DNA from 3 places in the Desulfobacterium sp. N47 genome. Region 3 is predicted to be linked to each of the others. Evidence: riboswitches for the same ligand, from Rfam matches in the RefSeq annotation. Region 3 holds a riboswitch; each other region holds the start of a gene.

Region 1 (3,288 bases), on a different contig from region 3:
TCTGGCCATCGCGGCTTCTTTTTCTCTTTCGCGCCTGTCGGGATATTTGGATATATCGCCGATACGAACAGCAAGCCGTGTTGCCCTGACACCTTCCCGCACATCTTGTTCATTGGGAAGCGCAAGGTGTTCGGCAGGTGTGATGTAGCATACCAGATCAGCACCGAAACGGGCTGAATTGGCGGCTCCGATAGCTGATACGATATGATCATATCCTGCACCTGTATCCAATGGAAGAGGTCCTAAAACATAGTAAGGTGCATTTCCGCTCATTCTCTTTTCCAGCATTATGTTTCCTTCGATTTCATCCAGGGGCACATGCCCGGGACCTTCCACCATCATCTGGCATCCCATTTCACGCCCCAACTCGGCGAGTTCGCAGTTTATGATCATTTCCGCCATCTGCGCCCTGTCATGGCTGTCGTGAATGGCTCCGGCTCTGATGCCGTTTCCAAGAGAAAGTACTGCGTCATATTTTTTCATCAAAGCGCAGACGCGATCAAATTGCTCGTATAACGGGTTTTCCTTTTTGTTTATATCCATCCATGCAACCATGTACGTCCCACCCTTTGAAACAAGACCCCCGTAACGGTAACCCTGTTTTCTTAAGCGTTCTATGGTATACCGGTTTATACCGCAATGGATAGCCATAAAACTGATTCCGTCATCAAGCTGTTTTTCTATAAGGTCAAACAGGTATTCGGGATCAAGTTTTCCCGGATTTGCATATTTTGCCGTGGTTTCCTTGAATGCCTGATACAAGGGCACATTTCCAACCGGCAAAGCAGTATTTGCAAGCACGGCCCGGCGGATTGCATCAAGATCTCCTCCTGCAGAAAGCTCCATAAGCGTATCAGCGCCTTCTTCCCCTGCTGCCATAGCCTTTCTGACTTCAGCATCAATATCACATATGTCCGAAGATGTTCCGATTGAAGCGTTGACCTTTGTTCTCAAGCCTTTGCCTATTCCTACTATTTTCTGATCTTTACGTTTCGGGTGGCTTGAAATTACTATTTCTCCCAAAGCCACTCTTTGTCTTACGATTTCATCGGACAAACCTTCATTCAATGCAACCTTTTTAATTTCTTCAGTAATAATTCCTTCTCTTGCTTTTTCAATCTGGGTCTTCATATCCTCACCTTTATACAATGAATTTACCCCGCCGGAAATAAAAAAAGGGCTCCGACAGGCGATATTGCCTACCAGAACCCTTTGCCATCAAGCTCTTTGGATCATAAGATATTCAGCTCGTCTTCTGACTCCCCCGCCCTTGAAGCCGCCTTCCCATCATGATAAACCTCTCCGGTCTGTCAAAACAGTGGCATAGCAATGCTAAAAGGGTTCCGCTAATGCAGCGGCAGGGTTACAGCGGCGGGACCGTTACGGATTCAAACCGTATTCCGTGCGCCGAACATCCTCAAATACAATTTTTTATAGAACATATCTAAATTGCAACGGAAATGTCAATAGGAAAAAAACGGTTTATCAATATTTTCCATTTTTTTCCAGAATTTTTTATTATAGCGTAAGTACCCATACCCAATCGGAACAGATTTATGACAATTGCTTAAGCTATAAAAACATCTCTTATGCTTTCTTCTTCTTGCCAAAGGTTTCGATCAGGTTGAGATATAAAAATAATTGCATGATCAAGACCTTGAAAACCAAAAGAGGGCTAACCCAGTTTTGGGTTAACCCTCTTCTTATTATAGATGGTGCCGAAGGCGGGATTTGAACCCGCACGCCCGTGGGACACTACCCCCTCAATGTAAAGTAAGAGCATTTTAGAGGGTCATAGGGATATGCCGGGTAAGATGGATTGTCTTTTGATTGTAGATACTTATATTAATCAGGAAGCAAAGGGCCGTTAGGGGAAACAGAAGGCTATTTTCTGCAATGTGTTGACCAAGTGTTGACCAAAAAATCATATTTTTTAGCAAAGCAATTATTTTCTATTTTAATCTTTGTCTCGAACAAGATGGCGGGGACAGTTAAAGCTGAACCCCGCTGTTTCCTATCTTAACCCGATATCGATAATATAACAATATAATAATAACAGTATATTATCATACCATAATACCGAAATCCTGCTTTAATTATCCATATCCGCTTCTTTCCACTTTATTTTCAAATTTAATCAACAATTCGTAAGACACTCAAAAATTAATAAATTGGCATAGTATGGGTGCCTGTAAAAGACGGGGTACTTGTATGCTAACATATTAAATATATTAATAATATTATTTTAGGCATCATTTATTGGACTGTTTTCTTGTATAAATCCCAATCGATATTTTGTGTCAATGTCTCAGGATATTCGTCCCATATCATTCCTTCTAAAAATGCTTCCTTTATATTATGCGTTTTACCTGGCCAATGTTTAAACATAAAAGGAAGTCCTGCTTTTTTAACTTGTTCTCTTATATCTACAACCCACTCTTCTTTAATTTCTCTGAATTTCATTTTGCTGTTGGTTTCGCCACCGACAACAACCCAATCAATTCCTTTCAAATCCAGTTTTGGCATTGGACTTAAAAGTGGTTCAAGCATTAAAAATTTGTTAACATCTGATGGAAGTTTTTTTAGATGGTCTATTCTATCAATATATTTATCTGCCTCAACCGTTACTCCCGCCCAAATCCAAGGTTTCCAAGGCAAAAGAGGACCAAGCTCACCAAGACGTTCGGCTCTTTTGGTAAGTACATAGAAGCGATGTTGCGGAACCTTTAGCATCGTTTCAAATACCTTGAAAATAAAATCGTCTGGCACTTTCTTATGAAAGAGGTCTCCCATATCTGTAACAAAACTTTTTACTGGTTTTTTAGGTTTTTTTGCCATCTTGTTTATCGGCGTGTACAATCTATCATAATGTATTGTTAAGTTAAAGCCATTATCCTTATACACCTGCTGTCCCATTCCTTTAAGCCATTCAACTAAATCTTCTGCATAGCAATTCTGACATCCGTCGCTGTATTTGTCGCAACCTGTAACGACATTCCAGTTTTCACCTCCATCACTCATTTCAGGATTTTTGAATTCCTTTTTCATTCTTTGTACCCCTCTATAATAAATAATTGATGTCTATTGGTGTTCTCTTTTAATGCTATCTGCTTTCCATGTCATATTTACTTATTTCATTATCGGAAGGAAAGAACATGACTTTAGTAAAAAGAAGAAATTATGAAAATGTATTAGTCTGAAACATACTTTCATACATTTAGGCTATTCGATATTCGTTTTTATGATTTAGTTAAAATTAAAACAATTAGGAGGCATACATGAAATTTA
Region 2 (3,288 bases), on a different contig from region 3:
AATAAGATATTTTTTAGCCATCCTTTATTGTTAAAAAAAGGACTTACACCGGTTTCCCATTCAATGCCCTTGCTTGCATAATCCCCTGCATTGAAATAGGTTTGCGGATAACCTTCGGAGCGATCCACTTCGATTTTGTCTTTATACGTCATATAAAAAGCAGCGAGTCTTAAGCGAAAGAGATCGTCATCGTATTTTATTCCGGTTTCGTAAGTCCAGCCTTCTTCAGGTTTTAAATCCGGATTTCCCACCATAAACGAACTCTCATAATAGAGATTGTTAAATGTAGGAGCCCTGAATGCCTTTCCCGCATTGGCATAAAGGTTAATAGCCTCCGTTGTTTTTAAGTTCAGACCGAAGCTGGGCAAAAAACGGTTATAGTTATCGGTTCCGGATTCTCCGTCTATGAATTGCTCCCGTGCCCCGGCAGTAGCCGTTAAACGCTCCCAAAATGTTTTTTTAAGATGAACAAAGGGGGCATAATCGTTGCGATGGTGTCTGCCGTACTGGTTGTTGTAATCGGCTCCGCGATGGATCCAGTCTGAACCAACGGTCAATTGCCAGTCTGACAGCTCAAAGCGGTAGTCTGCCTCAATGCCGGAATTATAATTTTTATTCTTATCTTCCGGCTCGCCCGGGCTGGTGTATTCATCCCGGCGCATTTCATCATAATTGCCGAAAATCTTGGCTTTAAAATTTTGTGTTTCATACCGTACATTCAGAAAATTTTTTAAATGCTCCTGCTTAGTACCTTCCATTGGTTTTTTCTCACCGTCGAAATGCTTTTCAAAACCTGTTTCGTAATATGAGCCCAAATAATCCAGATGAAGATTTTCCATAAGGGTAGCATTGAAATTCCACGCATATTTATCAGTGCTATCCAGATCGTAGCGGTATTTTCGAGTAAAGCTGCGGGATATTTCCTTTTGGCTGCCCAGATGGTTATAATTAAATCCTATATTCACATCCGGCAATGAAGCTGAAAAACCATGATTGTGGTATCCCTCGTTTCCGAATTCAACCGAGCCCCCAACAGCCGTTTTTTGAATAGTTTTTTTCGTTATAATGTTTATGACGCCGCTCATCGCATCAGCTCCATAGAGGGTTGAGGCGGCTCCTTTCAAAATTTCAATGCGTTCAATCTGCTCAACAGGAATAGTATTCAGGTCATAGGCATGGCCTGCAGCGCCCTGTATTGGTGAGCCGTTTATAAGCACAAGTTCGCCGTCTTTTACGCCACGAACGGAAGCTGTGCTGTTCATGCCGCCGTGGGAGACGCCCAGCGGCGCATATGCCTTGTATGAAAAACCGCCGATGCGCTTCACTGCATCAGACAGATTGTCAACGCCGCTGTCTTTCAATTCCTCAGAAGAGATGACCGTAACAAAATGAGGACTTTGTTTTTCTTTCACAGGAAACCGCTCTGCTGTTACTGTTACCACATCCATGACATTGGACGACTGATCTGCCCACACAAGATTGCCTGCAAAAAGCCAAACCATGCAGGTCATGATCAGAATTCTTTTCTTAATCAGATAATCCCCAAGCATATTTCTTCTCCTTTTTCAGATGATGTATTTTTGCATGGGCCCGGGCAAAAAAAAGCCCGGACCAATATTAATTGATCCGGGGATATCCCTTTTTTTATCCTCATGATCTTTGCTGCGCTCTCTTGTCCGCGGAAAACGCACAAACATTCAGGCAGGTCTTCTGACTATCGGATTATTCTATTTGCCGCGCCTTCCCATCCGCTTATGAACAGACAGTGGCATTAATGCAGCTTTTGTCCCCGATTACAGCGGCGGGCCCGTCCCCGATTTTCACGGGGTTCCCTAGTATGGCGGATTGCAAACAACCCCCTTATCCCCCTTTTGCTAAGGGGGAATCTTGCCCTACATCACATCCTGTAGGGCGGCATTTCACATGCCGCCATATGCTAAAAAAGCACCTGAATGTAACCTTATATTGTGTGATATTTTACATCTTGCAAACTGATATCATAAGCTTCGTATTCCTTTATCCATGTTAAATCAGAAATTAATATTCACACCTGCCAAAAAGCTGAAACCGTCATCCGGATACCCTGCATGAACCTCATAATCGGTATCAAACAGATTATCGATATGAACAAATACTTCACTTGGCCACGATTTTATGTTAACAGGATGAATCACCTTCATATTTACTACTGCATAACCATCAAGCTTCTGGGACTGGGGAGTGTTAGGGCTGCTGTATTGACGGCTGACGGCCTTTAATATGGTTTCAACTCTGGTCTTCGTCGGTAGTACAAATTTTCCGGTAATTTTAAGGCTATGATCCGGTGCGTATGACAGTTCGCCTCCGGTTTCTTTATTTTTGGTATCCTGGTAAATATAAGATAGTTCCGTCGAAATACTTTTGGTCCATTCCGACTTTAGCGCCAACTCTACCCCCTGCTTATAGGCGCGCGAAACATTAACCGGACGATAAATCAGATCATTTCCCCTCTGGTAGATAATAATATCTTTGGTATTTGTTCTGAACACTGAAGCATTAAAAACCACGTCCTTTTTGATTTTGTGCTCCATGCCCAGATTAAAGGAGTATATCTTTTCTTCGTCCAGATCAGGGTTTCCCCTCACTTGGTCAATAGAGCCATGACTTGGTTGATATAATTGATTAAAGGAAGGGATTTCCACTGAGTATCCGGCGCTTGACTTAACCACGGTATTTGATCCCAGGGCGTAGCTAAGCCCTGCATTGAAGGCAGGAAAAAACCCGAAATCATTGGTATGATCCCCCCTCAGTCCCAGAGTAGCCGTTAATTTATTTAATTCACGGTCATACTGGCTGTGAAAAGAAACTTTCTCTCTGTGATGGTCTCCTGAAAAGTTATGATCCACCCTGTTTGTTTCAGCCAATCCTCCCAAACGCAGGGCAAAGACTCCGTCCTCAGGCTTCCATGTGGTTTCAGCGCTTATTCCTGCCCGATGCTCATCAAGCGTTGATCGGCTGCCGGTCTGGGATTGGTCGTACAGATCCGTCAAATCCATGTAGGACTTTACTTTATATTCCATCATATCATCAGTAAAACCATTGATATGAAAATCCAGAGATCCTTTCTGATAGCGCTGCCTGGCGTCAGGCGTAGGATTGTCAATGGGACCGGGAGAGCCATGATAGGAATGAAAATACCTGCCGTTTAAGTCGTACCGGATTCCGGTTTGTCCTTCTGTCTGCCAGTTAAAACTTGCATTTCCGCTGTCGCTGTCGCTGTTGGGCCGTTTCCCGTCTTTATGACCGGCG
Region 3 (3,288 bases):
ACCAATATCCGTATGCCAGCCGATTTCGGGCTTTAAATCCGGATTTCCTCTGGAATAAGGACCGGCCGGCCAGAAAAGGTCATTGAAGGTGGGTGCCAGAAAGTGTTTTCCATGATTAAGCTTTAATGCCGTTGTTTCAAAGGGATTTATAACCAACCCAAACAGCGGCATATTTTCAGAACCGAAAACAGAGTGATTCTCATGTCTGACCCCGGCAATAGCTTTCAAATACTGTGACGGCCTGTATTGAGCCTCGGTAAAGGCGCCCTGAGTGAACATATGAGCTTCAGTAGTCGTCTTAACCGACTTTACACCAGCAGCATCCAGATCAAACGATTTATTCTTCCAGTCAAAGTCCTTATATTCACCCCCTATCAGAAGATTACCTCCCTCAAAAGGATGTATATTAATATTGCCGTCAGTTCCTGCAATCCTGTTTGTTATCCAGTTTTCAGATCCTGTACCATCAAATGCATAACGCTCATAGTTATAATTATCCATATTTGTATAATGCCCTTTGATATTATAACCCAACCATTTCAAAGGATTGCCTTTTGCTTCCAATACAATATGACAGTCTTTATCACTGCTGTGATTCAACACCGATGATGAGTCATCGCTGTAAAATTTAATCCCTCCTATATAATAAGCCTGTGTGCCGGAAGGCGGCTCAACTCCGGGCACACCATATTTTCTGTACATATAATCACCATATAGACTTATATCAATAAAATCACTCTTATCCAGTAACAATTTTAAAGATGTATCGGTCTGCCTTAGATAACTATTAGCCCGAAATCCATCGGTTTCCATTCTGCCGGCAGTAAGATAATATCCGAAATCATCAGTTATAAACATACCTTGTTCTGCGGATAAACGATAAGTATCCTGTGATCCGTAACCGGCACTGACTTTAAGATCCGTAATGTCTCTTGAAGGCCGCTTTGTTATAATATTTACCGTACCTCCCATTGCTCCTGAACCATAAAGTAGTGATCCCGAACCTTTTACAACTTCAATCCGCTCGATATTATTAAGCGGTATTCTGCCAACATCTGCACTTCCCAATGATGGAGAACCAACATTGATACCGTTTACAAACACCTGGGTGGCATTGCCTCTCATTCCTCGAATATGCAACTCCTGTGTTGCGCCTCCATAATTACCGTATGTTTGCCAGTCAATCCCAGGCTCATTCGCCAATAATTCTCCTACTGACTGTGCCGCAAACTCATTTATATCCGTTTCGTCTTTTACGATTACCGAATTTGCGATATCTTTTCTCTTCTCCTCAGTCTTTGTAGCGCTGACTACTATTTCATCTAAAACCGGTGGAGACTGAATACCTTTTTTTACTTCTTCACAAAATACGGCTGCAGGAAACCCCAATAAAAATATAACTGACATAAACCCCGATAAAATCCTTTTCACTTTTCCCCCCCTTCTGAATTAATTTTAATAAGTTCCAGTCAGGTCCGGGCAAAAAAAATCCCCGGACCGATTATATCGTCCCGGGGATTACCCTTTTTTATCCTCAAGATACTAAGTTGCACTCTCTTTGCCGCGGAGATTACACTTTTAAATTCAGGCAGGTTTTCTGACTCTCGGATTAACCTACTTGCCCTGTTGAATAAAGATCCTTTTTTAAAAATTCAACAGGTACTGACCGCGCCTTCCCATCTGTTTATGAACAGACAGTGGCAAAATATGCGGCTTTCGTCCCCGATTACAGCGGCGGGCCCGTCCCCGATTTACACGGGGTTCCCTTTTATGCTCCGAAGGAGCGCCTAAATTTGATGTTAATCACTATGGGCACTTAAACTGAAAGTCAACAAAAATAATGTGCAAACAAATTGCTATAATACAAATATATATAAATACAACAAGTTAACATGAGCCTACCAGAACATGGACTTTCTTTTTGACTTTTAATAACATTTTAGCTAATGATATTATAAAAAAGGTATATAAACTTTGGAAAGTGATATTATAAATAAAATACATGCGCTTTCAGTCAACAAAGCACTTCCTGATAATACGCCATACAAAAGCATTTCACTAAATAATATTAAAAACATATCTGATGAGTCGGGAATAAGCCGCCACAAGATTGAGATTGCCTCTTTGGAAGCACAAATCATACCTGAACGTTATGTGCGAAATATGAAATCGTTATCTTGTGCAGATCAGGTAAGCCTCTTAAAGTCCAAAGTAAGTATTGCAGGCCTCGGAGGACTTGGTGGAACGGTTTGCGAAATACTTGCAAGGATCGGAATCGGAACCTTGAACCTAATTGATGGAGATATATTTGAAGAAAGCAATTTAAACCGTCAGATTTTAAGTAAGGAAAGTAACATTCCCACACCAAAGGCCGATGCAGCAAAAAAAAGAGTAAATGAAATCAACTCTTGTGTTTCGGTATTTTCTCATAGGATATATTTAAATGATGAAAACGCTTCAGCCCTTATTGAAAACTCAGATGTAGTTATAGACTGCCTTGATTCTATCGCAGGGCGTTTTGTCCTTGAAAAAGCATCTAAAAAAGCAGGCTGCTGTTTTGTATCAGCAGCAATCGCAGGAAGCTACGGTCATATCACCACAATATTTCCTGAAGATCCCGGGCTTAAACTCATTTATGGTAAAGCTCAAAATACACCGGACAAAGGAGCAGAATCTTCTATCGGCACACTGCCGCACTGTGTTTCACTGATAGCATCGCTTGAGTGTTCGGAAGCAATCAAAGTACTTTTGAAAAAAGGTGCCCTCTTAAGAAATAAAATACTTCTTATTGATCTTACCGACAATTGCTTCGAAATTATAAAACTATAAACAATATTTTCCCTTATCAACTTACCAACTTATGAGCTTACGAACTATCTTTCCCTTCCTCCCCTGAACCTTGATCCTTTCTCCTTTCTCCTTCCTCCTTCCTCCTTGAACCTTTCTCCTGGTTTCCCGGCTTATTTTGAGTTCATCAAAACCGAATGGAATCTGTTTGCCTGCAGACAGAATGCATCCAGCTTAGCTGTTATAACTTGAGGAAAAGAAGATCCATCGCTTTCAATAGCAAGAAACGGAAGGCTGTCAATATCAGAAAGCACTGCTTTAAGGCGCATGTCACCCGGACTTGCAGCAAGTTTATTCTCTTTATTCATTACTTCAGTTAAAATTGCTTCGGAAATTCTGTTTGGCATACATCCAAAAGGCCCTACCGATATTACTCCGCATGTATGTGAAGCAATCTCTGACAGTGAACTTCCCACAGTCAATATTGCTTCTCCTGTAAGT

What was found. Region 3 has a riboswitch for cobalamin ahead of VXK47_RS11950 (TonB-dependent receptor plug domain-containing protein). Riboswitches for the same ligand answer to the same signal wherever they lie in the genome.
Region 1: another riboswitch for cobalamin. It lies ahead of thiC (phosphomethylpyrimidine synthase ThiC); the one in region 3 lies ahead of VXK47_RS11950 (TonB-dependent receptor plug domain-containing protein).
Region 2: another riboswitch for cobalamin. It lies ahead of VXK47_RS07510 (TonB-dependent receptor); the one in region 3 lies ahead of VXK47_RS11950 (TonB-dependent receptor plug domain-containing protein).

The regions. Positions count from the first base shown of each region.
Region 1 is NZ_JBAMMY010000285.1:13,061-16,348, forward strand. It holds gene thiC (phosphomethylpyrimidine synthase ThiC) at 1-1,131, opposite strand, end outside; cobalamin riboswitch at 1,229-1,427, opposite strand; gene VXK47_RS18140 (DUF5131 family protein) at 2,257-3,048, opposite strand; gene VXK47_RS18145 (hypothetical protein) at 3,279-3,288, shown strand, end outside.
Region 2 is NZ_JBAMMY010000122.1:2,830-6,117, reverse strand. It holds gene VXK47_RS07510 (TonB-dependent receptor) at 1-1,550, opposite strand, end outside; cobalamin riboswitch at 1,684-1,878, opposite strand; gene VXK47_RS07505 (TonB-dependent receptor plug domain-containing protein) at 2,031-3,288, opposite strand, start outside.
Region 3 is NZ_JBAMMY010000185.1:21,628-24,915, forward strand. It holds gene VXK47_RS11950 (TonB-dependent receptor plug domain-containing protein) at 1-1,407, opposite strand, end outside; cobalamin riboswitch at 1,571-1,806, opposite strand; gene VXK47_RS11955 (HesA/MoeB/ThiF family protein) at 1,975-2,829, shown strand; gene VXK47_RS11960 (acyl-CoA dehydratase activase) at 2,961-3,288, opposite strand, start outside.